DNA from 3 places in the uncultured Dubosiella sp. genome. Region 2 is predicted to be linked to each of the others. Evidence: a T-box and tRNA genes for the amino acid it is inferred to sense, from the RefSeq annotation. Region 2 holds a T-box; the other regions hold tRNA genes.

Region 1 (10,521 bases), on a different contig from region 2:
GAGCGCCTTCCGTAAAATGCTGGAAAAAGCAGTTCATATAAAGGTCGTCAAACAAATTATAATTCTCAATGATCCGTAAGTTTTTTTCTGATATGTTTAGCATTTTTACCCCTTTTTCTAATTTCAGTATACTCAAATAGCAATCATAATTCCAATCATAAAGAAGAGAATCCGGACGCTTTTGCGTCCGGATCGCGTCGATCAAACGCGAAGTTCTACAAACTCGTATGGGAGCCGATGATTAAACCAGAAAATCGCGTTCCGTAAATCTTCACATTTCTTTGTCGCCTCTTCTTCGTCAAACGCCTCCAGGATTTCAATTCTTTTATCTAGATCGTCGATTTTTTTTTGAATCGCTTTTTTGACACTCGCAATATCAATGCACTTTCCGGATTCATCCAAAAACCCAAGGCATCCCAAATCATTTCCATGCATGGTATAAAGCGAAACGGTGGTATACCTTGCCATTGGTCCTTCGAGTATCAATAATACTTGTTTGATTTCTTTCCATGCGCGAACCTGTGTTGTGAAAGTGTAATGCTGTGGCGCCTCAAACGATTCTTCCATGAATTTTGGAAAGCGTTTATTGTAAACTTTTCCATCCCACGCATCCAATCGACTATCGTTTTTCATCGCTGTCCAGAAATCCCGCATTTCTTTGTATGCCTGTAAATAAGATTCTTTTTTTGTTGCCATTTCTATGTCCTCCCGCCGGTTTGTCGCCGGCCTCACTTTCTTCACGGACGTGGAGACTTCTTTTGTCAATGGCGGCCGCTTTTGCCGTACACTTTACCATTGATAAAAGAAGGAGCCGCGTCAAACCATAAAACATAAAAATTTTTTCTTGCCATTTTTCTTCGCGCACTTCATTTCATTTTTAACCGCCCTCTCCATAAGCCATAAAGATTATTTTTTTCCGTTTTTCATTTTCACCCATCAAAAAAGCGTGGCATCATTGCCACGTCTTCGCCATCCGTTTTGCGGTTTGATAGAGCTGATAAAATGCAGGATTTGCCTGATAAAATTCGTTTTCCGTCCCAAAAAGATTCACTAAATCGGGCAATTCATCTTCCATTTCATCAAGGAAATTTTCCACCTCTTCCTGCTCCCACTCTTCGGGTTCGATATTGAAAATCGTTTCATGATAACAATCCATCAAGCTGTTTAAATCCTCGGTCTCCAGGTCGATACGATTTGCCCATGTCCAATCAAATCCTTCCTGATACTCAATCTGAAATCTCGTATCTTCCAATCCTGTTCCGGCTCGGTGTGTAAGCGTATCTTCTTCTTTATAAAGAACCATATACCCATTTTCCGCATCCGTATAGTTTATGGTTATGCAGAACTCTTCTTGCTCTAAAGCTACTACCAAAGCGTTCTCTTTTTTCAAATAACGCTTTAAGTTAGCCATCAAGAATTCAACCGTATCCGAAAAAGTATTTCTTCCGCATCCTGAAAAATCTGCCCTTGCAATGCAGTCTTTTTCATCCTGGCGAATAGAAATATCATCATCTAAAATCAAACCATAATCCCCATAATTCCAATCTCCGGATGCATTAAACAAAGAAATTAAATTGTCGATTGTCTCTTTTTTTTCGGCTTGCATTATCACGCTTCCGAATGCATTTGATAGATTTGCCATTGTTATTTCCTCCTATGCCGGTTTATCGCCGACCCCACTTTCTTCACGGTCACAGGGACAATCAATGTCAATGGCGGCCGCTTTAGCCGTACACTTTACCATTGACATTGATTGTCCCTGTGGCAACCCATAAGGCATAAAAAAAGAGAATCAACTATATTTCGTCAACCCTCTTCTTGTTCGGTGCATACGCAGATTTTCTTACTTTTCAAGTTCCATTTCTTGCTCGGCAATCAATTCCATAAGCTGATCCAAATCTTTTTTGGATGAGATAGACCGAATGAGTTTGGTAGCCAGTGAAATAACTTGCTTATCTGTAACAAGCGATGCCATATAATCGGTTTCATTGATACACATGGTGTATGTCCGTGTACCGTTTTTCCCATTATCCTCCAGACCAAACCGCTTGATAAACCCTGTGTTTTTCAACTTTCTCAATACAACCTGCATCGTGGTGAACTACCCATTGTCTAAAGCCAATGGGCTTCCTGCTTCGCAGACCTCGCAACCTACTATCTCCACAGGCGTTAATTCGGGCTGAACCGTCCCTATTTGTATTTTATTACCTTATGCTATTTGTCTTAATCCTTCTGCTAAAATATTCTTTGCAGCATTAATATCTCTGTCATGTTTTGCTCTGCAAACAGGACATACCCATTCCCTTACTGATAAATCTTTTGTATTAGTATTTTGATATCCACAACTGGAACATATCTGGCTGCTTGCATAGAAGGTATCTATCCTGACATATTCCCTGCCATTCCATTTTGCCTTATACTCCAGCTGCCTTGTTAATTCGTACCACGACACATCTGATATTGATTTTGCCAAATGATGGTTCTTTACCATATTTCTTATCTGTAAATTTTCCGAAACTATCACTTGGTTTTCGCTGATAATTTTATGGGAAATCTTATGCAGATAATTTTTTCTGGTATTTGTTATTTTTTCATGGCATAATGCTATCTTTTTCCTGGTTTTGTAGTAATTTTGGCTTCGCTTTTCTTTATGTGCCAGCTTCCTTTGCAGCTTTGCCAGTTTCTTCTCATATTTCCTGATAATTTTTGGATTTTCGTATTTCTTCCCATCAGATGTAATACATAAATCCTTTATGCCTAAATCCAGCCCTGTATTATGACTGGTATGCTGTAGTTTCTCATGTTCCGTTTCCACAAGGATGGAAACATAATATTTTCCACTTGGAACTTGCGAAACTGTCGCTGACTTTATCTGTCCCTCAAATTCCCTATGGAGTTTTGCCTTTACTTGCTTTAACTTTGGAAGTTTTATTTTCCCATGCCCAAAATCTGCCTTTATATTTCCATTTGTGAAATTTGTAGTATAAGACTTATGGTTATCATGTTTGCTCTTGAATTTCGGATATCCTGCATGTTCCTTAAAAAATTTCTGGTATGCTGCATCCATATTGTAAATGGCATTTGTAAGGGCGAATTTGTCCACTTCCTTCAGCCACTCATATTCCTTCTTTAACTCTCTGTTGCAGAAATTATTGCAGTCTGTTTTGCTGACAGTTTTTTTCTCTTTTTCGTAAGCTTCTTTCCGGTATGACAGTGTCTGATTATAGACAAAACGGCAGCAGCCAAATGTTTTTGCTATCTGTATTTTCTGCTCATTACTCGGATAAATTCTGTATTTATATGCTTTTAACACCGGCTTTCACCGCCTTTCTAACCTTGGTTTTCTATATATGTTCTAAGCATTTCTTCTGAAACATTACCTACGCTGCATGCAAAATATCCATCAGTCCAAAAAGTATGCTCCTTCCAGAATTGTTTTCGTAAATAATTTGGATACCTTTCCCATATATGATATGTTGTGTAGCTTTTTACCAGATTTACTATTTTGCTAACAGACATCGTTGGCTCTGTTTCTATCATATAATGAATATGGTCTTTGTCTGTTTCCATATATCTGATAGTTACATTGTGTTTTTGGCATATCTCATACGAAAACTGTTTTATATCATCTGATATTTGACTTTGGCTACCTTAACCCACCGTCTAAAGCCAGTGGGATTGCGGTAGCCTTTCTTTCAAATTGTATTCTGGAAGAATTTCCGATAAGCAGTCTAGCCCTAACGGCCTAGACTGCTCCCAGAATACTCGCATAATTTCTTCTTCTTTTTTCGTCAAAGGTTTCATTTTCATGACTGTTTTTCTCCCATTTTTTTCTGATTTTAATCCTCAAATATCTTAAATTCACTAAATTCAACCGGGATAGTTTTATCCCATATTTTAATTTCATTTTGAATCTGCGCATAAATTTCAGCCACTTTTTTCGGATCAAAGTTTTTTAAAATTCCAATCCTTTTATCGAGATAGTCAATCTTTTTCTGGATCTCTTTTTTTATGCTTACAACGTCAATTCTCCCCTTTTCGTTTAAAATACATGGCCAATTCGAATCATTTTCTGTGAAAGAAAATGAAATCGAAGACGAAATATCTAAACCATCCTCCAATGATTTATCATGGCTAATACTCAAAAAAATGTGCTCGCTCTCGTAAATCGAAGTCCTAAATCTGCACCCCTCCGGCACCGAATTTTCAAAATATTTTTCAATGTATGTTAGAAAATGGTCACTATAAGGCGATTCATTCCATTCACTGAAAAATTTACTTCTTTCCATTTTTTCCCAAAAGTATCTCATATCCTCATAGGCATTTATATACGCTTCTCGTTTTGTCATTTTCTCTCTCCTCAACTCTCTTTACTCGTTGCTTTCTTCATCAACATGTTTCAAATAATATTCTTTCGAAATTTTCTGGACATCCTCTTTTGATGCACAAAACATTTTTGCGATGCGCTTTTTAAAAGTTTCAATCACTTCCGGCTCAACGTGGTCAACTACAATTTCTTCGCCGGCCTCGTCTTGCGGAACAACGGAAATATACATGCTGCCTTCTACCTCAAAATATAAAGCCATCTTTTATCCCTCCTTCTAGATTCCTTTATATATATATGCAACGAATGATATATCTCTATTCATCGCTTTTCGACCACCTGGCCCTAAATAAGGGGTTGGATCTTCCATTCCACCATTGAATATCGGGAGAATTTGAACCTTTTTATCGTACTTCAAAAATTCTTTTTCAATAGCGGAAATACCGAAGTCCTTGATCCTGGCATTGCCGATCAAGCAATTACCATTTCGATTCAAGCATTGCAACATCCAAAGCTCAACTATAGTCTTAAAACGCTTACTCTTCATAAGATTCTTGCTCATTTTTCACTCTCCAAACTACACTCTCATACAACTCCAGCGCATACTCTTCATCAATCGACTTCTTTCTTTCTTCATAATCCCGAACAATTTCTCCAATGAGCCTTGGCGTAAATCCATACGCTTCCAAACTCGCGATAAAAGCACCCATTTCTTTTCTATTTTTCAAAATCATATAAGTCTTCCTCTCTTTCTTCTATCAAATAAACGACATTACCAGTCGGACTAAACCACACTCTTCCAAACGCAAAATCGACCTCAAAAATCTCCGGCTTCTCTTCTGCCACCATGTATTTCCAAAGCTCGTTTTGTAATTTTAAAAGCTCGATCGGTTCCCGCCGAAAACAATGTTCCAAAAAATCACTCATTACGACTTCCATCTTTTGCTGCCCTCCTGCTTTCTACACAGCAAAAAAGACAGGAACTGTCAAAAAGCATATTTGACAGGGCATGGATTTTTTGGAACATAAGACATTAAAAACATTTTTTCGCCCGTGGCCGGGACATAGATAACATTAGTGTGACAAAAAATTTCCCGAGGCTCCGTCTAGGTCAGAAAACCCCAAATCGGCTGCCTCACCCCCTTTGTTCCCTCATCCCGGCTATCATTTTGATTTTGGCCAAAACGATTGGCCAGACTCCTTTTCAGTGTCTCAATCAAATGTATAAACTCCTGGATATGCGTTGAGATATACTTGCAGTCAGCCAATATCGTCTTTTTAGTGACTCCTAACTCTTTGGCCAGCGCGGCGGCTGTCATACCCTGGGCAAATCCGATCAGTATCGACTTACGGCGCTCATGGCGTGCCTGGGCGGCCTTTGTACGTCCCCGTACCAGTCCTTTCTTCCTACTCTTCTTTTTCCGCATCGACGCGCTGCGCTGCGCGCCTACCAAAAAAGATAGGTGAGCTTGTTCCTCTGCTGTAATCTCGAGCTTTTGCAGCGCTTTGGATCGGCTCGTAACGAATTGATATACCCTCGCCGGTCGACACCTTTTCAAGGCTTCTTTCTGACGCAAAGGTACACTGAAAAGACTATTCAGCCACAGTATTTTTTTGCGAATAGCTTCTTCGTCTATTTCGATTTTCTGCGCACGTTCCCAATACAGATAAAGTAAAGTTTCCCGGTACCCGGACTGGATCCCGACCTCATTGCGCAGCTGAATCAATGCAATCAGGTCTTTTTCGAAAGTGGCCAAATTCGATTTCAGTCTATTTCCTTTTCTGGCCACTTTTACTTTTTTCACACTCTGAAGCTTTTTACGCTTGTGCTCGAGCACTTGTGATCGCGTATATGGCAAAAAGATCGACGCCAAATACGGAATCGTATAGCGTACGTCTTTATGCTCAATCACCTTTACAATCCGACCGCTACGGCTATTTAAAGAACCAGGCACGCGAATCACTTGCGTCGATAGACTTGCCTTGGCATCGGCGCCAAATTCCTTTTGGGACTCTACCATGTAGCTGTAAATGGCTTTGTAAACGTCGGTACACTGATACGGCGTGTGCTCAATACAAAAAACGCAATACAGCCCCCGACCGGAGTCAATCACAAATGTTGGCTCGATCGGCAACGATGGTTGAATATGTTGCACGTACATCTCGGCCGGCGTCAAATCCGCGTACTTTTTGATCTTGTAAAAGTCGTAATCAATCGCAAAGGCGTTGAGGTGGCGAATATCCTCTTCCGTACGCTTTACAGACCAAAAACTATTGAGCGAAAAATAGACGTCTTCCTCTTCGTCTTGCTCTGCTTTTTCTACGTAATCCAGGAACCGGCTTTCGATAAAGTTCAAATCATGGAATCCGCCCATCGTGTCATCGTATTTAAGCCGCAGCACATCGACTTCATGCGTCGGTAAAAGGGCATCATTTCTTGACCACTCCTTTAAAATGGAGGCATGGCATTCCACCGTATCTTCCGGCCGGAAGGTCAGCTGCATGTTTTGGTGAATATAGCTGACAATTTCTCTAGCCTTCATGGTTAAAGCCTCCCTTCTCAATAAAGGCTTTAACCTTTTTCATGAAATTCTGGCCAAAATCAAATTTGGCCAAAAACCGCTCGATCACCTCTGCCGGCGTATCCGGATTTTGGATGCAATAGAGAGCAAAGGCAAGTAAGGACCGTCGTTTATAATCGCGTCGATCCGATCCAGGACGTTGCTGAAAAAAGTGCTCATTCGGGACATCATTGGAAAGAAGAGGAATTTTTTTCAAATGATGGTGATGGTACCCATCGACTAGTTGACGTTTCAACCGATCGACATCTTCAAGAATAACATTCAGCTTCTCATCGACTCTTTTTTGATGCCGTTTACACTTGTCCTCAAAGATTGCGGACTCCTTTCTGGAAAAATCCAGATCCGGATCCAAAGTGGCCAGATCAAGCAGCGAAAAATACAAGGCGCCCTTCACATCCTTGATTTTATATTTTCTGACCAAAAAGGACTTCGACTTTTTCAGCACGAAAAAATCATAGAGTAATTTTCTTTTTTCTTCCGGCAAAGCATTCAGCATCGCCATAGTTTCGATCAGAAAAAGTTTTTCCTGTTGCTCTCTTGTGATTCTTTCACAAATCTTACTGCCTGGATTTGTGAAAGAACGCGTGCTTTTATCATTCTCCACGCAAATAAAAGAGCTGCTATTCATTTTATGAGATAAATTATTATTCGATTCTTGTAAGATAGCGGACATTCTAGTCATCCTCCGATCCATTTTCCACACAAGCCGGTGGATCTCAAGATTTTCCATAAGAAAAGACCTCCCGGCGAACCTTTGTTTAAAGTTCGTTGGAAGGCCTTCCTTATGGAGTAGAAAATAACCGAAGTTCTTTATCTATCCAATTTTATTTTCAAATCGTATGTTATCTTTACGATTGACCTATCAATGGCGCAGTCGGTGGGATTCGAACCCACGTGCCGGTTAAGGCAACTCGATTTCGAGTCGAGCTCGTTATGGCCACTTCGATACGACTGCACTGAATTATAAGCTCATTCATTTTAGCAGATATCAAAGATCCACGCAACAAAAAAAAGAAAAACCGTAAAAGTTTTCCTCTTCCCGCCTTCAATCGCTTTTCTTTTCCAGCAAAAAGATCGGTTCGATGTGCTTCCGGTTGCGCACCAGCAAGAGTGCATACACCCCGACCAGGCCGACCGACGTCCCCGCGATCAGCAGCCGGATCGGCACGATTTCCCCCAGCGCCCCAATCGCAAGCTGGAACACCATCGTCGCCAGCGCGTATACGAACGCCACAAACGCGTTGAGCTTCGCCCGCATCGAATCAGGAATGTACGTCTGCACGCTGCTCGAACGAATCGTAATCGACGTGATCCCCAGCATCCCCACAACAAACCGGTTGACGCACATGAGCGCGAACGGCAGCCACAACAAGCAGCCGTCAAACAGGGCGTACGTCATCATGACAAAAATATAGATCGCGAACCGATAGCGCTTTTGCGGCGGAAACTTGTAGTTAAGAAGCCCGCTCAACGTCCTTCCCGCAAACTCGATTCCCGAAAACAACGAATACTTCACCATGCCAAGTCCCGGCGTTTTTGAAAAGTAGGCGATCATCAGGTTTTGCTCCCCTGACCCCGTTCCTTGCGAAATCGCGATCGACACATACATCGCCAGCAATCCTTTTTCCTGTCGCAAATAAGAAAAGCCGTTTTTTAAATCCTGCACATACGCCTTGAAATCGAACCGGCCTTCGCCGCGCCGCTCCTCCAGCCGGATCTTTTGCTCGAACATCGCCGCAATCGTCAACAAAACCGCGTACACAATGGCGATCCAGCCCACCCCAAAGCGCGTATACAACAACGAGGCGATAGGCGTCATAACCATCGTGATCGTCGGATAAATCATGGACGACACCGTATAGCCCTGCTCGTAAAAACCCTCCGGAATCAAATTCGGATACACGCTCTCGTACGCGACCTCGTACACCGACCCCGTCGTCGCGATCAGCAAGGAAAAGACGGCGTACACGCCAAACGAGAACGAAAACGACAGGCAGTACAAGCCAAACAAGGCGTACAGCGCGCCATTGAGAAAGTCGAGCCCGACGATCCACGGCATCCGCGGAAACCGGTCGAGCACGCTCGATAAAAAGACAGGCAGCACGAAGCGCGGCACAAACGAGATCGCCGCGAACAGGCCTGCCAGAAACGTCGACTGCGTCTGGTCGAACACGACAAAGGAAAGCACAAAGTTCATCGCCACCGAGCCGATGCTCGAAATGATCGTCCCCAGCGTGATAATCGTAAAATTTTTCGTCCAAAGCGTTTGTTTTTGCATGGTAATGGTCCCCCTTTTTGTCTTGGTTTTCACACCTACAGCATAAAAAATCCCAAACAAAAAGCCAATCTTTCGTCCGTGATAAAAAAAGCCCGGAAAATCGGCTTAAAGAAACCTTAATCCCATTGTTTGATAAAATGCCGTTTCAGCAGCCCGTACGCCTCCTTGTACTGCCGGTTGGCTTCAAGCACATCCAAATAGTACGGCAAATGAAAGAGAAAGTAGCCGTAATGGTAGTTCTCGCTCGCCTCGTCCAGACACCGTTTCATCATGCGCGCGTACGCTTCCTCGCGCAAATAGTTTGGATGCTCCAAACGATACCGGACGACATCGAAAAACACCGACGACGCGCGTTGTTGTTCTTTCACGATCCACGCTTTCGCCAGCTCGTATTCGCCAAGTCCTTCGTAGCACAGCGCGATCTTATGCGCCGCCAGCGGACGATGGGCACAACCAAGCAGCAGTTCCAACGCTTTCGCGTACTCGCGACGCTCCAGCCGCGACGCCCCGACATTGTAGCGGGCGTTGTCCAGCATTTGCCTGGCCGAATCCGTCGCCGTCATCGTCGCCACCTTCTCGATTTGCGCGAACACCCGCTCCATCGACGGAATGTCCGAAAGAATGCTGAAAGCGACCAGCCGCCCGAGCAGGGCGTCCAAAATGCGCTCGACATCCATCTCCTTTTGCGCGATCGACAACGCCTCGCTCCAGTACGCCAGACAATCGAGCATCCGCTCGTGACGGCAGCTCGTCTCCGCCGCGAACGCGTACGCGAAAAAGTCATGATACGTCGCCAGAAACGCCTCCTCGCTCCACGCTCCCTGCAAAAGACGGAGCTCGTCGTACTTGCGACGCTGCCGCGCGTCGAAAAACGGCTCGTAGCTTCGCAATGTTTCGACCGCCTCCCTGTTTTGACAGCGAATGAGCATCGCGTCCAGCGCGAAGACGGAACCAAGCATGCGTTCAAGCTCTTCGGCTTCAAAGACCGGCGCCCCGTCCTCCTGCTCGTAGTGGCTGGCGTAAAACGCGTCCAGCTTCGCCTCGATGGGCGTCAGACTGGCATCCTCCAGCGTCAAGCCAAGCCGTTTGGCGAGCGCTTCGACAATGTCGGGCGCCGGCACGATCTTCCCGTTTTCGATTTTGGACAAATACGACACCGCGCAAATCCCGTTGGCCACGCTCTCCTGCGACCAGTCGCGTGCAAGGCGCGCCTGGCGCAGCAACACCGGCAAATACAAGCTATCGTACTTCACAAAAATCCTCGACAGCCGCCCGGTCCAAATATGGCTCGGTCTCCGTTTTCATCCCGATCCCCGTGATACCCAGCCTATCGGCCG
Region 2 (10,521 bases):
TGGATGTGTTAATCAACCCGTTCAACACATGATACACCCCTTCATACGATTGCATATTCTCAATCGCCACAATGTCTTTCGGATAGGAAACGACGCAGATGATGTTCTGATTTCGGTTGTGATTTTCACATATCGAGCAGATTTTGCCGCTGCTCAAGTTCCCGCAAATTTCGCAGTGCTGAATTTGATCTATGCCATTCAGAGACGCGATCAGATCTTTTCGTTTTTCCGCGTCCCAATCCAAAATGGTAAACGCGTATCGTTCGGCGGTTTTCGCCCCGACGCCAGGCAGACGCTGCAAGGCGAAAATCAGATTTTCTAACTGGTTTGGATACATACAGACTCCTCTCTTTAATCTTCAAAAATTTGAATGGTTGGAAACACTTTTGTCATTAAGTCTCCCTCGTTGTTTTTCGTATTTTCCGTTTTTTGTTCCTTTTTCAGTTCCACGACAACCGGCTCCGGCAAATCATGGCTGGCCATGCGTTCCCGAAACTGCCGGACGACGCGCTCGTATTGCGCTTTGGGAACCGCGAACAGTTTTTTCGGTGTTCCAAGAAGGCCTTCGAAATAATCCAGGAAACCGATGTTGAATTCCATTTCGTTCAGCTCATCCGCTTCGAGCGGATGCTGGGTTTCCACGAGCACATAATTGGAGCCACTGGCGACCAGCTGGCTATTTTTAAGCAAACTGATACTGCGAATCCATCTCAAATCTGTCATTAGCTGATCTTGAATATTGAATTTCATCGCGTCTTTTTGGCGCTCCGATTTCGTCGCGCCAACGAGTAAACCAAGCACATATTCGTCTTCAAACCGAATGCGCTCGGACTGAAAATTAGCATTTTTTGTGTCAATAATTGTTTCACGTGAAACATCAGAAATGGGAATAGGATGTGAAAAGCCCTGTTTTTGGGGGATTTTCACTGTTTTTTGGCCGATTTCTGACTGTTCAGATGGCTCATTCTTCGAAAAATCGTACTTTTTCACCTCTGAAACCGGAATGTTTTCAGAATTCGAAGCCGAAGCATCTGAATACGAATTTGACAGAAACTGCAAAAACGCGCCCTCGATATAATCCAAAATCCGACTGGCATATGAAAACTTGCTGTAGGTGTCCATCAACAAATTCATCAAAGCGATCCGTCCGCTCAAGGGAATGTTTTTCATCGACTCATGGACGACTTCCTTCGTGCTCTCGTCCACAAGCGTCGAATTCGCCGAGTACTCCAAAATCACGCTGTCTTTCAATAAGCGAATCGCGTCCGCCGTGAATCGTTTCAAATCGAAACCGTCCTCGTCAATGCCATGGAGAAACTCAATCACATCTTCCACTTTGCGCTCGCTTAAATCCATCAACAGCCGCCCAATGTCCTGCTTCGTGACGACACCATATACCTCCCGCACGTCGTCCAGCTCGATATGCTTGTCGCAATACGCCACGCATTGATCCAAAATCGACAGCGAGTCGCGCATGCCGCCATCGCTCAATTCCGCAATGAGCGACAAAGCCGGCAGCGAGGCGTCGATGCCTTCCTCCTGGCAAACCGTCGTCAAACGGGAAACGATGTCCTTGATCGCGACTTTGGAAAAATCGAAACGCTGACAGCGGGAAATGATGGTTGGAATCACTTTGTTTGGCTCCGTCGTCGCAAAAATGAAAATCACATGTTCCGGAGGCTCCTCGATCGTTTTGAGCAACGCGTTGAACGCGCCGGTCGTCATCATATGCACCTCGTCAATAATATAGACTTTGTATTTGCCTTCCATCGGCGCGTATTTCACCCGCTCGATCAAGTTCCGAACCTCGTCCACGCCATTGTTGCTGGCGGCGTCGATTTCTATAATATCCGGATGGGAATTGGACAGCGCCATCTTGCAGTTGGGACATTGATTGCATGGCGCGTTTTGAGGATCGGTGCAGTTGAGCATGCGCGCGAAAATCTTCGCGATCGAAGTCTTTCCCGTTCCCCGCGGTCCGCAAAACAAATACGCGTGCGAGATCCGGTTGTGCAGCACGGCGTTTTTCAACGTTTGAATGATTTGCCGTTGGCCAACGACTTCCTCGAAATTCGATGGCCGGTATTTGCGATAAAGCGCCTGATACGCCATACGTCATCGCTCCTTTCCGATATACTTTCCCATTATAGCATGAGAAGCCGCCGCTGTTGGACATCGGATTTCGAATTGCTTCCCGAAACGGAACCCGATACAATGAAAGAGAGAAAGGAGAAAGACGATGAAAGGGATCATCTTTGATATGGACGGCCTGATGATTGACTCGGAAAGAGTCACCTACGAAGGCTATGTGGAACTTTGTGAAAAGCTCGGAAAGACATTGACCGTCGATATGTATGTCCAATGCCTCGGAAAGCCGGTCCCGCAAATTTGGGATGTGTTTTACAAAGGGTTTGGCAGCGACTTCCCGGCACCGGAAATCATGAAGGCGAACCACGACCGGATGGCCGCCCAGTTCGAACAAGAAGGCGTACCCGTCAAACCCGGGTTGCGCCCGCTTCTCGACTATTTAAAAGCGCAGGGATATAAAACGTGCGTGGCGACCAGCAGCACGCGGGAGCGCGTCGACAAAATTTTAGCCAAAGCGGATTTAGCCAACGCGTTTGACGAGACGATTTGCGGCGATGAAGTGGAAAGAGGAAAGCCGGATCCGGAAATCTTTTTGAAAGCGTGCCAAAAGCTCCAGCTTCCACCGGAAGCGTGTCTAGTTTTGGAAGACAGCGAAATGGGAATTCTAGCCGCCAGCCGGGCCGGCATCCGGGTGGTCTGCGTTCCGGATATGAAATACCCGGAACCGGAATACGCCAAAAAAACGTGGAAAATCGTGGAACGACTTGATCAAGTCATTCCGCTTTTACGCGAATCGGAGCAATCATAGGAAAAGGAGCGCCTCAATCCGATGGCGCTCCTTGTTTTTTTTGTTCTTTTCGCAATTTCCGTTTTTTTCTGAAAAAATCCGACAGCAAAGCCGAACACTCCGGCTGCAAAATTCCTCCTTCATAGGAAGGGTAGTGATTGAAACCGGGAACGGCGAATAAATTCGTACACGATCCCACGCAGCCTCCTTTGGGATCGTACGCCCCAAAGACGACCCGGCGAATACGGGACTGGATGATGGCTCCCGCGCACATCGGACATGGTTCAAGCGTCACATACAAATCGCAGTCGTCCAGCCGCCAGGAACCAAGTTTCCGGCACGCTTTTTCAATAGCGATGATTTCCGCATGCGCGATGGAACGTTGCTTTGTTTCGCGTCGGTTCGATCCTCTCGCGATGATTTGGTTGTCTTTGACGATCACGCAGCCAATCGGCACCTCGTCGTATTTCAGCGCTTTCTTCGCTTCCACAATGGCTTTCTTCATCCAGTATTGCTCGTCCATTTCTGCTTCCTCGACTTTTCCATAAAAAAAACTACTACACATACGGGAGCTTCCTTAAGGCTGCTTCATTCCTGACCTGACCTGATTCGTAAGATCGTATTGTAGTAGCTCATTCATAATAGCAAACTTCCAAATTCCTGTCAATTCAAAACAGAAAGGTTTGGATTAGCGAACCGGAACGAGTTTTTCTTTCATTCCCATATACGGCCGCAGCACCTCCGGAATGCGAACCGATCCATCCGCCTCCAGATTGTTTTCCAGGAAGGCGATCAGCATTCTGGGCGGCGCCACGCACGTGTTGTTGAGCGTGTGGGCGAAATACTTCTTGCCGTTCTCGTCCTTGACCCGGATTTTCAGTCGGCGCGCCTGCGCGTCTGTCAAATTGGAACAGCTTCCCACTTCAAAGTATTTTTGCTGTCGAGGGGACCATGCTTCGACGTCGACCGATTTGCATTTGAGATCCGCCAAATCGCCCGAGCAGCATTCCAGCGTTCGGACCGGCACATCCATCGAGCGGAAAAACTCTACCGTGTTCATATACATCTTCTTGAACCAGTCCATGGAATCTTCCGGTTTGCAGACGACGATCATTTCCTGCTTCTCAAACTGGTGGATCCGGTACACGCCCCGCTCTTCGATTCCGTGGGCGCCCTTTTCCTTCCGGAAACAAGGCGAGTACGAAGTGTACGTGTATGGAAGGTCTTTTTCGTCGAGAATCGTGTCAATGAATTTTCCAATCATCGAATGCTCGCTCGTTCCAATTAAATACAGATCCTCGCTGTCGATCTTATACATCATGCCTTCCATTTCCGCAAACGACATGACGCCGGTCACGACATTGGAGCGAATCATGTAAGGCGGGATGACGTACGTGAATCCCTTGTCGATCATGAAGTCGCGCGCGTAAGACAAAATAGCCGAATGCAGTCTGGCGATATCGCCCATTAAATAATAAAAGCCGTTTCCCGCCACTTTGCGGGCGCTGTCCAAGTCGATTCCATGAAACGACTCCATAATCTCGGTATGGTAAGGAATCTCGAAATCCGGAACAAACGGTTCGCCAAAGCGCTCCAGCTCCACGTTTTCCGAATCGTCTTTTCCAATCGGAACGCTGGCGTCGATCATATTCGGAATTTGCATCATCTTTTCCTGCACCGCAGCCCGCAGCGCGTCTTCTTTATTCGAAAGCGCGTTCAAATCCTCGGCAATCGCGGCCACCTTTTGTTTGGTTTGCTCGGCTTCCTCTTTTTTTCCTTGTCCCATCAGTTTTCCGATTTCTTTGGAAATCGACTTGCGCTGACTGCGCAGATCGTCCGCCTGCCGCTGCGTTTGCCGTAAATCCAGATCGTCCTGGATCACTTCATCCACGAGATGCAGCTTATGATCCTGGAATTTCTTTTTCATATTCTCTTTCACAAGATCTGGGTTCTCTCGAACAAATTTGATATCTAGCATGTTCTCCTCCTATAAAAAAGAGACCTTCAAAAAGGACGAAGGTCTCGTGGTGCCACCTTTTTTCTTTTCACGTGAAACATTTTCCGGAAAAGTCTTCCACAAAATAACGGTGTGGGCCGAAACCGGATACTGGATTCCCCGGTTCACTCGAAGGGGCTCGACACGCGGATCCAAGGGACATTCGCACCACCCATGTCCTCTCTGCGCTCTTTGCCGCGTATACTGTCCTTCTCGATGTTTTCGGTTTTAATATATCATATTTGTCTTTGATTTCAACTCCGGTTTTTTATTCCGTCAAGTTTTCTTCAAAGACATTCATTTCCTGCTCGTCGTTGGATTCCACATCCAGCCGCTCAACCATGCCTTCGCCGTCTTTGACAATGTCGATCTCTTCGACTTCTTCCTCGTCGCCATTCACCAGCGTCACCTTCGTCACTTTCGCCCCGTCGTTCAAACTAATGAGCTTCAGTCCCTGGGTGTTGCGGCCATAGACGCCGATATCGGCTAACCGCAAACGAATCATGATGCCTGTGCTCGACACGATCAACGCGTCCTCGTCGCCTTTGACCGCCTGAAGCGAAACCAGGCTGCCGGTCTTCTCCGTAATGTGGAGCGCTCGGACGCCTTTTTTGCCACGCGACGTCAAACGGAAATCGTCGAACTGGCTGCGTTTGCCATATCCGTTTTCCGATACGACAAGAACCGTGTCGCCTTCATGGGAGAGGGCCACGCCAATCACCGTTCCGCCATCCGTGTTGAATCCTTGCACGCCCGACGCGGTTCGTCCCATCATCCGGATTTCCTTTTCGTCGAAGCGCACCGCTTTACCGTTGTCGCCCGCGATGATGACTTCGTCATCGCCTCGTGTCGCTTTCACATACCGCAGCTCGTCGCCTTCGCGCAGCGTGATCGAGATCTTGCCGTTTTTATTGATGTTGTCGAACTCCGACACCGGCGTGCGTTTCGCCAATCCGTTTTTCGTGACAAACAACAACGACTCGACGCCTTCCTTGTCTTCCGGGATCGGCAGCAGCGTCTGCACTTTTTCATCCGGCAGCAGCTCGATAATATTGACGATTGGCAATCCTTTCGCCGTGCGGGAAGCGTTTGGAATGTTGTAGCCCTTCAAACGATACACCCGTCCTTTGTTCGTAAACAGCAAAATGTGGTTATGCGTCGTCATCGCCACCATCGTATCCACCGAATCCTCTTCGTTGAGCGTCACGGATTTGATTCCGCGTCCGCCGCGGTTTTGGGCGTGGTACGTATCGACCGGCTGCCTTTTAATATAGCCTGACTCCGTCAATGTGATAATGATATCCTCGCGAGGAATCAAATCCTCGTCCTCCATGTCGACATAGGAATCGGCGATCTCGGTTCGCCGCTCGTCGCCAAACCGGTTGACCATTTCGTCCAAATCGTCGCGAATGATTTGAAGAACCCGGGAATGGTTGGCTAAAATGTCTTTCAAGTCGGCAATCGTTTTCAAAAGAGCCTGGTACTCGTTTTCGATTTTTTCCCGTTCCAATCCCGACAGCCGCCGCAGCTGCATCGCCAAAATGGCTTTCGCCTGCACCGGCGAGAATCCGAACGCCGCGCACAGATCAGCGTTCAATCCGTTTTCATCTTTATGGGAGGAGCGAATCATATGAATGACTTCATCCAAATGATCCAGCGCGATCCGCAATCCTTCCAAAATATGCGCCCGTTCTTCCGCTTTACGCAATTCATATCTCGTTTTTCGGATAATCACATCCGTTTGATGATCAATGTAGTCGACGATGATTTCCTTCAGCGTCAGCTGTTTTGGCTTTCCGTGCTCCAAGGCGAGCATGTTGATGCCAAACGAGCTTTGAAGCGGCGTCAATCGGAACAGCTGATTCAAAATCACATCTTCCTGCGCGTCTTTTTTCAGCTCCATGACGATGCGCACGCCTTCGCGGTTGCTTTCGTCGTTCAAATACGTGACGCCTTGCAGCGCCTTATCCCGAATGAGAGCCGCCATCTTCGTCATCAAGTTGGCTTTGTTGATGGCGTAAGGAATTTCATAAAAGATGATCCGCTTACGGCCCTGGCTCAATTCCTCGACCCGGTACTTCGAACGAATCGAGATGGAACCTCTTCCTGTTTCATATGCCTGGCGGATTCCCTTGCGGCCCAAAATAATGCCGCCCGTCGGAAAATCCGGTCCTTTAATGTGTTCCATGAGCTCGGGCACCGTGATATCCGGATCGTCCATGACCGCCTTGATGCCATCCACCGTTTCATTCAAATTGTGCGGCGGAATGTTGGTCGCCATCCCGACCGCGATCCCGACCGCCCCGTTGAGCAGCAAGTTCGGAATGCGGCTAGGCAAAACGACTGGCTCCTCGCCTTCCGAGTCGTACGTCGGCGTGAAGTCGACCGTTTCCTTGTTGATGTCGGCCACCATCTCCATCGAGATCTTCGACATCCGCGCCTCGGTATAACGCATCGCCGCCGCACCATCGCCATCCAGGGAGCCAAAGTTGCCGTGGCCGTCCACGAGCGGATACCGGTAGGAAAAGTCCTGCGCCATGCGCACCATCGCGTCGTATACGGCCGTATCGCCATGCGGATGGTACTTGCCGATGACATCGCCGACGATCCGGGCGCTTTTTTTGTGCGCCACCGTGGCCGTCATATTCAAACTGTTCATCGCATACAAAATCCGGCGGTGAACCGGTTTCAAACCGTCCCGCACATCCGGCAGCGCGCGCTGCACGATGACCGACATCGAATAGTCGAGAAACGACTCCTTCATTTCTTTCGAGATCTCAACGTTTTCGACCTGGTCGTGCTGAGACTCTAATATTTCGAATTCTTCCATGTTTTCATGTTCTGGCATGCCGGACCTCCTAGTAATCTAATGTTGCGTATGTCGCGTTCGTTTGAATGAAATCGCGTCTTGGCTCGACGTCTTCTCCCATCAACATGTCGAACACCGCGTCGGCCTCCATCGCGTCCTCAACTGTGACCCGCTTCAGGATCCGGTGCTTTGGATCCATCGTCGTTTCCCACAGCTGTTCCGCGTCCATCTCGCCAAGACCTTTGTAGCGCTGCACTTTGTAGCCTTCTTTAAATTCGGCGCGCAGCGTATCCATTTCCTGTTCCTTGTAGGCGTAGGCGATCTTTTTTCCTTTTTGCACTTTGTACAGCGGCGGCTGGGCGATGTACACATAGCCCCCGTCGATAACCGGCTTCATGAACCGGTACAGGAACGTGAGCATCAGCGTGCAAATGTGCGAGCCATCGACATCGGCATCGGTCATGATGACGATTTTGTGGTAGCGCAGCTTGGACACGTCCACTTCGTCCTGAATGCCGCATCCAAACGCCGTGATCATGCTGCGGATTTCCGCGTTTTCAAAAATACGGTTCGGCCGCGCCTTTTGCACGTTCAAAATCTTTCCTCGCAGCGGCAGGATGGCTTGCGTTTTCGCGTCGCGTCCCTGCTTAGCCGAACCACCGGCGGAATTTCCCTCGACGATGTAAATCTCGCACTCGCTCGCGTCTTTGCTCGAGCAGTCCGTCAATTTACCCGGCAGCGAGGAAATCCCGTCCAGCGCCGACTTGCGCCGCGTTAGCTCGCGGGCTTTTTTCGCCGCAATGCGCGCCTTGGAGGCGACCATCGCTTTTTCAACAATCGACTTGGCGATTGTCGGATTTTCCAAAAAGAAGCGCTGCATCTTCTCGCCCACGATGTTGGAAACGATTTTTCGAACTTCCGAATTGCCAAGCTTCGTTTTCGTCTGTCCTTCGTATTGCGGATCCGGATGCTTGATGGAAATGATCGCCACCAGCCCTTCCTTCACGTCGTCTTGCGAAAGCGTTTCGTCTTTCTTCAGCAAATTGTTGTCTTTTCCGTATTTGTTGATGACACGCGTCAGCGCCAGCCGGAAACCGTCTTCGTGAAAACCGCCTTCGTGCGTGTTGATGTTGTTGCAAAAAGAGTAAATGTTGGACTGGTACCCCTCGTTGTACTGGAGCGCCACTTCCGCGAAAATGTTGTCCTGCAGGCCGTCCACGTAAATGACCCGGTCCGAAATCGTCTGTTTTCCTTTGTTAAGATATTCCACGTACTCGATGATTCCGCCCTCGTAGTGGTAGTCGCTTTGACGCGCTTCTTCCGGATCGCGCTCGTCCTTCAACGTCAGACGGATATCCCGGTTCAAAAAAGCGAGCTGACGAAGTCTTGTGTTCAAAATATCGTAGTCGTACTCTGTCGTTTCCTTAAAAATGCGCGGATCGGCTTTGAACCGGACGAGCGAGCCGGTTTGAGTCGTCTCGCCAATGACTTTCAATGGCTCGACCGTATGCCCGCCATCCTCGAAGCGGATAAAGTACACTTTTCCATCCTGGAAAACGGTGACTTCCATCCATTCGCTCAACGCGTTGACGACGCTGGCGCCCACGCCATGCAAACCGCCCGACACCTTGTACGCGCCGCCGCCGAATTTACCGCCCGCGTGCAGGACGGTCATAATCGTTTCCACCGCGCTGATGCCTGTCTTTTCGTGAATGCCTACCGGCATGCCTCGACCGTTGTCGCGCACCGCGATGACGTTGCCCGCTTCGATGACGACGTCGATTTGGTTCGCGAAGCCCGCAAGCGCCTCGTCGATGCCGTTGTCCACGATTTCCCAGACGAGATGATGCAAGCCGCGAGAACTTGTCGAGCCAATGTACATCCCGGGACGAAGCCGAACCGCTTCGAGTCCCTCGAGCACCTGAATGTCGTCGGCGGTGTAGGAATGGTCGACAAACGTCGCTTCGTTTTCCATCTCCTCAAATTTTAAAAATTCTTCGTTTTTATGTTCACTCATGCAAGTCCTCCTTTATCTTCCCGTTCTCAATCTCGTAAAATTTCACCGGCCGCTCGAACCACGATTTCGGGATTGGCTCGGCGCTGGTGATAAATATTTGCATCGTTTCCGGCAGCATCGCGATCAGCTTGCGGCGTCGGCTTTCATCCAGCTCGCTGAACACGTCGTCCAGCAAAAGAATCGGATACTGGCCGCCTTTTTCATAGACGATTTGCGCCAGACCGAGCTTGAGCGCGAGCAGCACGCTGCGCTTTTGTCCCTGGCTGGCCGCCTCCACCAGCGGCACTCCGTCCAGCAAAAAGACGAAGTCGTCCTTATGCACGCCGATTTGCGTGTTCTTGTATTGAAGATCGCGTTCCAGCGTCTTCTCGTAGCAGGCGCGCATCGCCTGCTGCAAATCGTCTTCCTCGATGGACACAAACGTTTCGTAACGCGCCTCCATCCGTTCCTGCCCGTCGCTAAAAAAAGGATACAAAGTTCTTACTTTTTCCATCAGCTCGTCAAGAAAGCGATGACGCTGGGAAATGATGATTTTTTGATCCTGAATCATCTGTCGCGTATACACATCCAGCAGGGAACGGTCGACGTATGGCTGCTTCAGCGCCTGGTTTCTTTCTTTGAGCAGCTTCTGATAGTGCGACAAAGTCGCCGTATACGACTTTGACAGTTTGATCAGCTCCATGTCGATAAACTTGCGCCGCGCCGCCGGCGCGTCCGAAAACAGCGTCATATCGTCCGGACAAAACAAAATCGCGTTCACCATGCCGACAAACGAAGAATACTTCGCGACCGGATCGTTGAATCGAAACAGTTGTTTTTTTGAA
Region 3 (10,521 bases), on a different contig from region 2:
AAATGGTATCGAGCGACTTCGTTTTCCACGCCGTCCCTCTTATATAGCAAATATCTTTGACGTCCATGCCGCTGGCCAGGGCGTCGGCGACTTCGATGATCGTGTTTTCGCCCATGCCAAACATGAGCAGGTCGGCCTGGCTGTCCATGAGGATGGAGCGGCGCACCTTGTCGTCCCAGTAGTCGTAGTGGGCCAGACGGCGCAAGCTCGCCTCAATGCCGCCAATGAGGACGGGAACGTCCGGGAACAGACGCTTGAGCACTTGCGAATACACGATCGTGGCCCGGTCCGGCCGTTTTCCCATCACACCTTCGTCGGTGTAGTTGTCCTTGTCGCGCCGGCGCTTGTTGACGGAATAGTGGTTGACCATCGAGTCGATGTTGCCCGCGCTCACCAAAAAGCCGAGCCGCGGCGTGCCGAACTGGAGAAACTCCTCGTCATTGTTCCAGTCGGGCTGGGAGAGAATCGCGCACGTGTAGCCAAACGTTTCAAGCGTCCGGGTAATGATCGCGCACCCGAACGACGGGTGGTCGACGTACGCGTCGCCGCTCACATAGACGAAATCGACCTGGTCGAGTCCGGCTTCCTTCATTTCAGCGGCCGTTGTCGGTAAAAATGCCATAAGACACCTCGTTTCTATTTCTCGTAAATCGTTTCCATGGTACAAGATGGAGGAAAAATAATCAATGGTTTCCTCGTCGTCCGCGGCGTGTCGAAGTGTTTTGACGGGAAGGGGACTTTTTGCGAAACGTTGTTCCAAAAAAATGAAAGCGGTTGCGTCCAGGCAAAATTGGATTGATAATAAAGACAAAGAGAAAGGCGGAATTGTAAATGAGTTTTCGAGAAGATTTTTTGTGGGGCGGCGCGAGCGCGGCCAACCAGTATGAAGGAGGCTATTTGTCGGGCGGCAAAGGCCTGGCCGTCGCGGACGCGCTGACGGGTGGCGATGGCATCCATGGCGTTCCGCGCACGTTTATCGCGAAGATGCCGGATGGCACGATGAAAAAATTCGGCAACATGGAGGAAGTGCCGTTGGGCGCGGAAGTCATCGTCGACGAGAACACGTACTATCCAAGCCACGTGGCGACGGACTTCTACCATCACTGGAAGGAAGATTTGGCGCTGAGCGCCGAGATGGGATTTAAATGCTTCCGGATGTCGATCAACTGGACGCGTATTTTCCCGAACGGGGACGACGAGACGCCAAACGAGGAAGGCCTGCAGTTTTACGAGGATGTGTTCAAGGAGTGCAAGCGTCTGGGCATGGAGCCGCTTGTGACGATTTACCATTTCGACTGTCCGCTGCATTTGGCCAACGCCTACGACGGCTGGGTGTCGAAGCATACGCTGGAGGCGTTCAAACGGTACGCGAAGCTGTTGTTCGAGCGCTACAAAGGCCTCGTGCACTACTGGCTGACGATCAACGAGATCAACATCAACACCAACTTTATGATGAATGGCGTGCACGACCATATTTCGAACCGGCAAAACGCGGAGCAGGCGCGCTACAACTTGTTTGTGGGCAGCGCGTACGCGGTGAAAGTGGGACATGAGATCGACCCGGAAAACAAGATCGGCTTGATGATCGCCCATGGCGTGTCGTATCCGTACTCGTGCGATCCAAAGGACGTGTTCGCCGAACTCGACGACAGCCGGCATGGCAAGTGGCTGTATGGCGACGTGCAGGTGCGCGGCAAATATCCGCAATGGAAGATTAACGAGCTGAAGCGCGAAGGGATCACGCTCGATAAGGATCCGGGTGATGACGAGCTGTTGAAAGAAGGCGTCGTGGATTTCTACTCGTTCTCGTATTACAGCTCGCAGGCAATCGCGGCGAAAACCGACGACAAGGAGTCGAGCGCGGGCAACCAGTCGCATGGCGTGAAAAATCCGCACTTGCAGGCGTCGGAATGGGGCTGGACGATCGACCCGCTCGGCTTGCGGATCACGCTCAACGAGATTTACGACCGCTACCAGATCCCGTTGATGATCGTCGAGAACGGATTGGGCGCGCTGGACAAAGTCGAGGAAGATGGCAGCGTGCACGACCCGTATCGCATCAACTACATGCGCGACCACATCCAGATGATGAAGGATGCGGTGGAAATCGACGGTGTCGACTTGATGGGCTACACGCCTTGGGGCTCGATCGACCTCGTGTCGGCGGGAACGGGCGAAATGCGCAAGCGCTACGGCTTCGTGTATGTCAACATGGATGACGACGGCAACGGCGATTTGTCTCGGAGCAAGAAGGACTCGTTCTTTTATATGAAAAAAGTGTACGAGTCCAACGGGGAAGACCTGGATTAACAATAAGCAAAAAGAACGTCGGGACGCCCGGCGTTTTTTTAACGGCGCAAAAGAAGGAAATTCAAAATCGTGTTTGACAAAAAGGACAGCATCCATTATTATAAACGGGTAACGGAGAGTTGTCCGAGCGGCTTAAGGTGCAGTCTTGGAAAGGCTGTGTAGTGAAAGCTACCAAGAGTTCGAATCTCTTACTCTCCGCCATTTTTTTTTACAACGCAAGCGCCGAACGATTTTCGCCCGGCGCTTTTTTCTTTTATTTGGATTCGCGCGCGATTCGATCCATCATTTGCGCGCAAGCCAGCGAGTCCTGAAGCGGCATGATGTCGCTTTCTTTTTTTCCTTCGCGCACAAGTTGTTCGAAGTGGGCGATTTCGCCATAAAAATCATCCTGTTCGTAAGGATAGACGAATGGGTTCGCCATTCCGTTTTCCTCCAGCGTCCAGCCTTCTGCCCGATGGAAGTTTGGAATCGTGATCGACCAGGTTTTCGCTCCTATGACGGCTTGGACGTCTTTTGTCCGGTCGCAGGCGCATTCCATGGCGCACGTCGCGCCCTCGTATGTGAAAATCACGCGGTCAAACACGTCGACTCCATGCGCCACGCGTGATTCGCACGCCACGTCAAGCAGTTTCCGGTCTTTCATCAAGTCCTGCATCAGCGCGATTCCATACACGCCGCAGTCCAGCAAAATGCCGCCGCCCGGCGTTTGGTACACGTAGGAGTCGGGATCGTAGGCGAACTGCCGATCCATTGTCACATCCAGATAGGCGGGTGTTCTGGCGCGCAAAGCATGTTTCAAGGCGTGATACGCCGGCGTGAAGCGCTCTTTCATCGCCTCCATGCACAAGGTGTCGTTTTTTTGGGCCGCCTCGATGATCATTTTTACTTCCTCGCTGTCGATCGCGAGCGGTTTTTCGCACAGCACGGGCTTTTTGCGAGCCAGCGCGGCAAGAACAGCGTTGGCGTGCAGTCGGTGCGGCAACGCGATATAGACGGCTTCGATGGCCGGATCGTTGAGCAGCGTTTCTGGATCCAGCGTATACCACCCGATTTCGAATCGCTGGCAAAATCGTTTGAGTTTTTCCTCGTCGCGTCCGCATACCATGGCAATCGAGGCGTTTTCCATGCGCGCGATGGATTGGGCGAACCGGTGGGCGATGTTCCCGGCGCCGATGATCCCCCATTTCATTTGCATCCCTTCTTTCTTTGTTTCTATTATACGGAAAGAAGGCAGGAAGTTAACATTGCGTGCGCGAAAACGGTACAATAAAGAGGAATGAAAATAAGGGGGAAGATGGAACATGGATGGTTTGTATCAATTTCATATTTCGGATTTGAATTTTGAAGCGTTTTTCACTCATCTCGGACCTTTTTTGGAAAAGGCGTGGATCCCGCTTCTGGAAGTCGTTTGCGGGGTCGTGCTCGGACCGTTCGTGAAGCGGATTTTGATGCGCGCGGCCCGCAACGCTCCCGATCAGGGCGCGCTGACGTTTCTCGCTTCGTTTTCAAATATCACGATTATCGTCTTTTCAATTATTCTTGCCATCGAGCAGCTTGGCATCAATATGACAAGCATCGTCGCGCTCGTGTCGGCTTTGGGACTGGGCGTGTCGCTGGCTGTGAAAAACAACATGGCCAACGTCGCGGGCGGCATTCAAATCCTTTTGACAAAGCCGTTTGTCGTGGGCGACTATATTCGCATTGACGAGCACAAAGGGGTCGTCAAGTCGATTGAGCTGATGTTCACGACGCTGGTGACCGACAACAACAAGCTGGTTGTCGTGCCCAACGATGAAATCGTGACCAATTTGGTCACGAACTATTCTCAAACGCCAACCCGCCGTTTGCGGCTCGTGATTCCGGTCAAGCTGCCGGACGACATTCCCAAAGTGTGCGCGCGCATCCAGGCGATTGTCGAAGGGGATCCGCGCATTTTGAAAGATCCGCCGCTGCGCGTGACGGTGGACAAAGTCGTGGAAGGCTACGCCAATATTTTGCTGATTGCGTACGTCGACTGGGAAGACTACGAGCGCTGCAAGGAAGATTTCAACTACAAGATCGTATCGAATTTGAAACAGTTTCAGCCACAGCCTAAAGCGGACGATTCCTCCTCCGATTCGGAGTGAATCGCTCCTTTTTTTATTGGAAGCGCGCGAACGCGAAAAAACGGATCCGGCCGGCCGCGTTCCATTGTGTGATTGTATGTGTTTGAAAGCAAGACACCTTGCAATTTGAATGAAAAATTAATAAAATTAACCCATGTCTAAGAATTCAATTTTACGACTCGCGTCGTATAATATCAAACGAACGATGGCGCTGGATCCAGCCGCCAAATCGAAATTCGAAGTGCTGTTTATTTATCCGCACATCAAGGCGTTGTACCATTATCGCATCGCCCACCACTTTTGGGTGCGCGGACACCATTTGCTGGCGCGCTGGATTTCGAACCGGGCCCGCCACAAGACGGGGATCGAGATCCATCCGGGCGCTCAAATCGGCAAAGGGCTAGTCATCGACCATGGAATGGGCGTCGTCATTGGCGAGACGACGATCATTGGCGACGATTGCCAGCTGTATCACGGGGTGACGCTGGGCGGGCGGGGTTCGACCGACTGCAAGCGGCATCCGACGCTGGAAGATGGCGCCTACGTGGGGTCGGGCGCGAAGGTGCTTGGCAACATCACGCTGGGAAAAGGCAGCAAAGTGGGAGCCAACGCGGTCGTCCTCGAGGATGTGCCGCCTTACGCCACGGCCGTTGGATTGCCGGCGCGCAATATTTTAAAAGAGGAAAAACTAGAAGAGAAAAAGGAAAATTATGTGGAAATATAAATGTAAGTCGCAGTTTTTTGTTTTACTCATTTCATTTTTTGCCGGTGTCTTGCTCATGGCGTTCACCTTTTCAAATTCCGCGATCATGAACGCCGACATTTTGCCGGCGGAAGTCATTTCGTTCATGAAGTCGAACATCGTTTTGACTTATGTGGCCGGTGGCATGACCGTGGCCGGCATCGTCAACGTGATCCTGATTACGCAAATGCTCATGCCGCTGAGCCAGTGGGCGCCGTTCATGATTTTCGCGATGTTGTTTATCGCGCCCGATTACGTGTTTATCGCCAGCATCGTGCTTGTCATCCCGATGATGATCTTGTCGTTGTACGGATGGCTTTCGCTGCGCTCGAACATGACGCGTGAAATGCGGTCCCGCAAAATCAGCGACGAACAGGAAATCGTGCGGATTTATCAAATCCACCACGCGCTGCTGCCCGAGTACAAGGAAATGGCGATCGCGTGCCGGAAAAACGTGGAGCGGGTTTCCGCGATTTACGCGCTGGGCATCGTGGCGATCTTCTGCATCATGTTGTTCGTCAACAACTTGTGGATCCTGATTATTGCTTTGTTTTTTTACATGATGGCGTTCAACGCCCTGCTTCGGTACCGGACGTCGTGCTTCATTCCGATCACGAAGCTGCTTTATGAAAAATGCGATCCGGAAGCGTGCGCGTCGGCCATCATTTATTATTCGACGAAAGGGAAAAAGATCCGTCTGACGCAAAAGGCGCTCTTCGCGCAATGCCTCATTTATATGAACGACCCGGAACTTGCCCAGGATGTGCTGATTACGTATCCGCGTAAAGATCCGGCCAGCTCGCTGACGTACTGGAGCTTGATGGCGTATATCGACTATTTGCTCAAAGACGAGGAAGCGCTTGAAAGAGCCGAGGAGGAGGCGTCGCGGGTTCGTTTGAATTTTGGTCCGACCGGCGTCATGATTCGTTCGGAGGAGCTCGCTTCCATCAAAAACAAAGTGAATCTCATGAACGGCGATTTCAACGAATGCAAGAAGTTTTACTTGAACGCGCTCAAGCGCTCTCCGTTTCCATTTCAGCAAGCGGACGCCAGCTACTATATTGCGCTCATTAGCTTCGTGCAGGAAGAATACAAAGTCGCGAAAATGTATTTTGAGAAAGTCGTGCAAATCGGAAACAAATTGTATTTTGTCAAAAACGCGAAAGCGTACCTCGACAAGATCGACAACATGGATTTGTCGGACGAGGAAATGTAAGACGATTGAAACGGAAAGATTTTGGCCTTTCCGTTTTTTTTACACCTTTCCTTGCGAAAGCAAAAAGGGTATATTCGTTGAAATAGGAATAACGGATGGAAGCATCGGCGTTTATGATTGCGTTGTGTTGACAAAAAAAGCTTTATAACATGCCGAACGAAACAACAAAAGCCGCGTTTTGGATTGCGATGCATAGAAAAAGTTCGCTTTCCGGTTCATTGACAGTTTTAACTGCACCAATATAATTAATTTGGAAAGTTGAAATTTCCTTTGAAGCCCGAGGATGACGGGATGCGAAAGCGAAGAATATTGCCTTTTTTTATAGAAAGGAAGACTATGGGAAGTCAAAATAAACGAAAAATCAAAGTTGGTATGGTTCATCATAACTTTTTTAAAGACCTTAAAGATTCAGATCCAGAATTGTTAACGGGTAAAAGAGAGAGATGCATAGAAGGCCCTGTCTCATCTTGATCAAGATAAAATACAAAAAGAAAGATTATACCTTTGCTTTGCCACTCCGCTCAAATATATCCGGTTTTTGTCCTAAAAACACTTATTTCGCATTGCCTACGCGTTCCACTACCCGTGATAGAAACCATCATGGAATCCATTATTCAAAAGCTTTTCCAGTTGACCCAAAATATTTACTCCCTTACCAAATGAATGACGACATGTATGGAGAACTTGTTCTTGCTTTGATTGAAAAAAAACATCAAACAAATCATTCGAGATTTTAGATCTTATATTGTAAATTACGAAAAAGGAATCCGTCCTAAATTTTGCGTTGACATGGAGAACGCAATCGAGAAACAAAATTTGTAGTCAATTCCTCTTTTTGATTCTTCCATCTATCGTCTAAACGAAATACAAGAAATCATCCTTTTCATTGCGGATATCTTCTTTTTGCTTTCAATACGAAACTTTCATTTTATACGGGCTGTAAAGGCTCAAAAACCGGTAGACGAATTTGACAGCGTGAAAAATGCGTCGTTTAACGTTGCCGATGGGACGAAGCGTTTTCCCTTCCCAATGACGTTTCATGGTTCGCGAACCAAACTCCACGCCAGCACCACATTGACGCCGACGCTAAACGCCATCTCGCACAAAGCGTTGACGTGGCCTGCGCTTGTCAGACATAAGAAGCTGAGAGCGAACACGGTCATCAAGGAAAAGCCCAGTTGGCGGTACGCTTTGGAAAGGGTGAAGACAGGCTGGAAAAACGTGACGATCCATTCAAGCATGAAGGCGCAAACGCACACGATCGCCAGCCACACGTGGATGTCGTTGACCCAGCCGGGCAGCCCGGGATCGTAAGGCACGACGCACGAAAGCGGCATGCCGGCGCAAATGAAAAGGTGGAGGAATTTTTGGTACGAAATATGGTACCTGTTCCAAATCGACTTGGAAAACCAGTACATACCAATCACACTCGACACGGCCCAAATCCACAAAAAGAGCGGATGGTGGAGGGTGTTGCCGATATAGCTTAAATTGTCATACGACGGGTCGATCATAAAAAAGACGAGCGCGTTCAGCGCCGGATTGAGCAGCCAGCCATACAAAAGAATCCAAAAACGTTTCATTCGACTATTGTAGCGAAAAGATGGAAATTTGTATATCGGTGCCGGCAAAAAAGCGGAAAGATTTGGAGAACGTGTGCCGATTTCCGGAAAATACGCTATGATGGAAAAGTGAAAGTGTTTCAAAAGCACGGAAAGGAAGTTTTTATGTATACGATTAAAAATCTCAAAAACAATCCCAATATTGAAATGACGGCCCAGGCCGGGCCGTTCACGATTTGGGAGTACAAGCAGGAGCGCTCGACTAACATCGCCGACGCCTCCATGGAATATTACGCTTCGAAAATGAACATCCGCAAGCGGCAGGTTTTATGCCAGGTAAGCCGCGGCGAAGGCATCGTGCTGCAAGCCGGCGCGATGCAGTGGACAGCCGGCAACGTCAACGCGACGACGGGCGTCAAAGGCGTCGGCGACTTTTTCGGGAAGATGATTGGCGGCAGCGTGACCGGCGAGGCCGGGATCAAGCCGGAATACCAAGGTGAAGGCGTCGTCATGACCGAGCCGACCTACAAATATTTGCTGCCGGTCGACGTGTCGGAATGGGGCAGCGGTATCGTGCTGGAAGACGGCATGTTTTTGGCGTGCTCCGAGCGGCTGGAGCGCAAAGTCGTTTCCCGCAAGTCGCTATCCAGCGCGGTGGCGGGAAACGAAGGTCTGTTTAACTTGTGCCTGCGCGGATCGGGCGTGGCGATTTTGGAAAGCCGCTATCCGAAAGAAGAGCTCATCGAAATCACACTGGAAAACGACGAGCTGAAAATCGACGGCTCCATGGCGGTGGCATGGAGTGCCGACCTTCAATTTACCGTTGAGCGGGCGGGAAAAACGCTTGTCGGTTCCGCTGCGAGCGGCGAAGGTCTGGTCAACGTGTTTCGGGGAACAGGCAAAGTGCTCATGGCCCCGGTTGCCTAGAAAATCAGGATGCTTCGGCATCCTTTTTTGCTGGAAATGGAGCCGTTTATTGGGATTGACTCACAAAATATGGGATGTTTTGAGCGTTACAATCTGTGTGAACAATGAAAAATGCTAAACTGAAATTGCTGGAGAGCACCTGTTCCATGTGCAAACCACTTTTAGAAAGGGGGAATTCCATGAAAACAGGATTGCGAGGATTGTTTTGTCTCGCATTAACCGGCACTTTGTCGGTTAGTTATGTTCTTCCTGTTCAAGCCGAAGAAGCCGGTTCTGAAGCGCCAGCCGAGGATCCATCCGTGGCGGAAACGACAGAAGAAACCGGCCAGGTAGCGGAAGAATGTGAAGTTCCCGCACCCCAACAAGAAATTCCGGTCGAATCCACAAATCCGCCTCCCGACTCATCCACACCAAATGACGTAGAAGAACCGGTGGAGGACACGCCGCAACCGGCCGAACCCGAGCAGCCAAAAGAGGAAGCGAAGGAAGAGGACGAAGAGAAGGATGACGTGGAAACGACGATTCGCGCCAACGGCATCGAGCTCACCGGCCTTGATCTGGCTGCTGTCAAAATCAAAGAGGAAACGACGGCGGCAAAAGCGTGGCGCGACACCCTGGAAACGGACGATGAATCGGTGGAATCTATCAAAGAATGGTCATTGAGTCCGGCAATCGCGGGCTCTTTCAAAGCGCGTTTTGAACTGGACGATTCCACGCTGCCTTGCGTTTTATACGAGGTAGTCGATGGCAATCTCCATCCGCTTGCCTCTTCCAACGACTTTAATGGAAACACGGTTTCCTTTGACGGAGAGCAAATTGAAAAAATCGTTCTCGCGCAAATGGCGCCAAAGGAAAAGCCGAAAAAGGCGCGCGCCATCGAGCGGGCCGCCCAAAAGGTGACCATCGACTTCAAGGTCCAGTATCCGGGCAGCACGTCGTATGAAAGTGTGACCAACTGGAGCGATACGACCCAGGAAATCAACGCGGGCGACACGTTGCAAGCGGTGACGTTTCCGACCAACGCGCAACTTGAAAAGGTAAAAGGCGACAACTTGTTAACGAACTGGTACACCGATGAAGCGTGCACCCAAAAAGCGGATATGAACGCGCCAGTCAACGCGTCGATGACCTTGTACGCCAAATACGTGGAATCGCGTTATGTGCGGATGCGAGAGCTCATCAACACGGAAAATCCGCCTTCCCAAACATTCACGTGGCATTTGACGGCGACGACGAATTCGCCGGCCGATATTTATACGCCGGCGATATCCAGCGACATCACGAAAAACGGTACAAACGACTATACGTTGAATTTGCCGGACGACAGCGATATTCGCTTTTACATGCCGGTCGGCACGACGTTCCAAATCGTGGAGGACGATTACTCCTCCCAGGGGTACGACACGTACTGGCAATGGAAGCACCAAATTGTCCGTGGAAACACGAGCGATCCGATCACGCTCAGCTCCAACGAATCGTTTTATTTCATCAACTGCAAGCAGCCATATATTCGATACGATGTGTATACGTACGCGAACGTGGTGTATTCCGATGATAAAAATACGACACTGCTGTCGGATTACGGAATGGGAACCGGAAAAGTCTGGGGACCAACTGTAACAAGACCAGGGTACTGGCCTCTAGGGTTGAACTTGTTTA

Evidence for each region. A T-box is a leader RNA that pairs with one kind of tRNA and senses whether it is charged. The one in region 2 lies ahead of serS (serine--tRNA ligase), so its partner is inferred to be a tRNA-Ser.
Region 1: it has a tRNA-Ser gene. The T-box ahead of serS (serine--tRNA ligase) is inferred to sense a tRNA for this amino acid. The anticodon was not compared.
Region 3: it has a tRNA-Ser gene. The T-box ahead of serS (serine--tRNA ligase) is inferred to sense a tRNA for this amino acid. The anticodon was not compared.

What each region holds. Positions count from the first base shown of each region.
Region 1 is NZ_CAXHOA010000007.1:80,419-90,939, reverse strand. Features, by position in the region: gene ABNS49_RS06630 (Rpn family recombination-promoting nuclease/putative transposase) at 1-136, opposite strand, end outside; gene ABNS49_RS06625 (hypothetical protein) at 202-696, opposite strand; gene ABNS49_RS06620 (hypothetical protein) at 953-1,642, opposite strand; gene ABNS49_RS06615 (hypothetical protein) at 1,844-2,092, opposite strand; gene tnpB (IS200/IS605 family element RNA-guided endonuclease TnpB) at 2,210-3,313, opposite strand; gene ABNS49_RS06605 (hypothetical protein) at 3,840-4,349, opposite strand; gene ABNS49_RS06600 (hypothetical protein) at 4,371-4,586, opposite strand; gene ABNS49_RS06595 (hypothetical protein) at 4,602-4,886, opposite strand; gene ABNS49_RS06590 (hypothetical protein) at 4,861-5,058, opposite strand; gene ABNS49_RS06585 (hypothetical protein) at 5,042-5,263, opposite strand; gene ABNS49_RS06580 (hypothetical protein) at 5,431-6,867, opposite strand; gene ABNS49_RS06575 (hypothetical protein) at 6,857-7,636, opposite strand; tRNA gene ABNS49_RS06570 (tRNA-Ser) at 7,773-7,861, opposite strand; gene ABNS49_RS06565 (MFS transporter) at 7,952-9,184, opposite strand; gene ABNS49_RS06560 (helix-turn-helix transcriptional regulator) at 9,301-10,437, opposite strand; gene ABNS49_RS06555 (HAD family phosphatase) at 10,424-10,521, opposite strand, start outside.
Region 2 is NZ_CAXHOA010000012.1:34,714-45,234, reverse strand. Features, by position in the region: gene recR (recombination mediator RecR) at 1-337, opposite strand, end outside; gene dnaX (DNA polymerase III subunit gamma/tau) at 352-2,112, opposite strand; gene ABNS49_RS09170 (HAD family phosphatase) at 2,240-2,896, shown strand; gene tadA (tRNA adenosine(34) deaminase TadA) at 2,910-3,398, opposite strand; RNA gene ffs (signal recognition particle sRNA small type) at 3,417-3,514, opposite strand; gene serS (serine--tRNA ligase) at 3,564-4,853, opposite strand; T-box leader at 4,882-5,097, opposite strand; gene gyrA (DNA gyrase subunit A) at 5,140-7,719, opposite strand; gene gyrB (DNA topoisomerase (ATP-hydrolyzing) subunit B) at 7,730-9,697, opposite strand; gene recF (DNA replication/repair protein RecF) at 9,690-10,521, opposite strand, start outside.
Region 3 is NZ_CAXHOA010000003.1:45,876-56,396, forward strand. Features, by position in the region: gene ABNS49_RS03065 (YgiQ family radical SAM protein) at 1-622, opposite strand, end outside; gene ABNS49_RS03070 (family 1 glycosylhydrolase) at 832-2,310, shown strand; tRNA gene ABNS49_RS03075 (tRNA-Ser) at 2,424-2,511, shown strand; gene ABNS49_RS03080 (Gfo/Idh/MocA family oxidoreductase) at 2,564-3,499, opposite strand; gene ABNS49_RS03085 (mechanosensitive ion channel family protein) at 3,612-4,436, shown strand; gene epsC (serine O-acetyltransferase EpsC) at 4,570-5,139, shown strand; gene ABNS49_RS03095 (hypothetical protein) at 5,126-6,373, shown strand; gene ABNS49_RS03100 (hypothetical protein) at 6,665-6,844, shown strand; gene ABNS49_RS03105 (hypothetical protein) at 7,411-7,956, opposite strand; gene ABNS49_RS03110 (AIM24 family protein) at 8,101-8,862, shown strand; gene ABNS49_RS03115 (InlB B-repeat-containing protein) at 9,042-10,521, shown strand, end outside.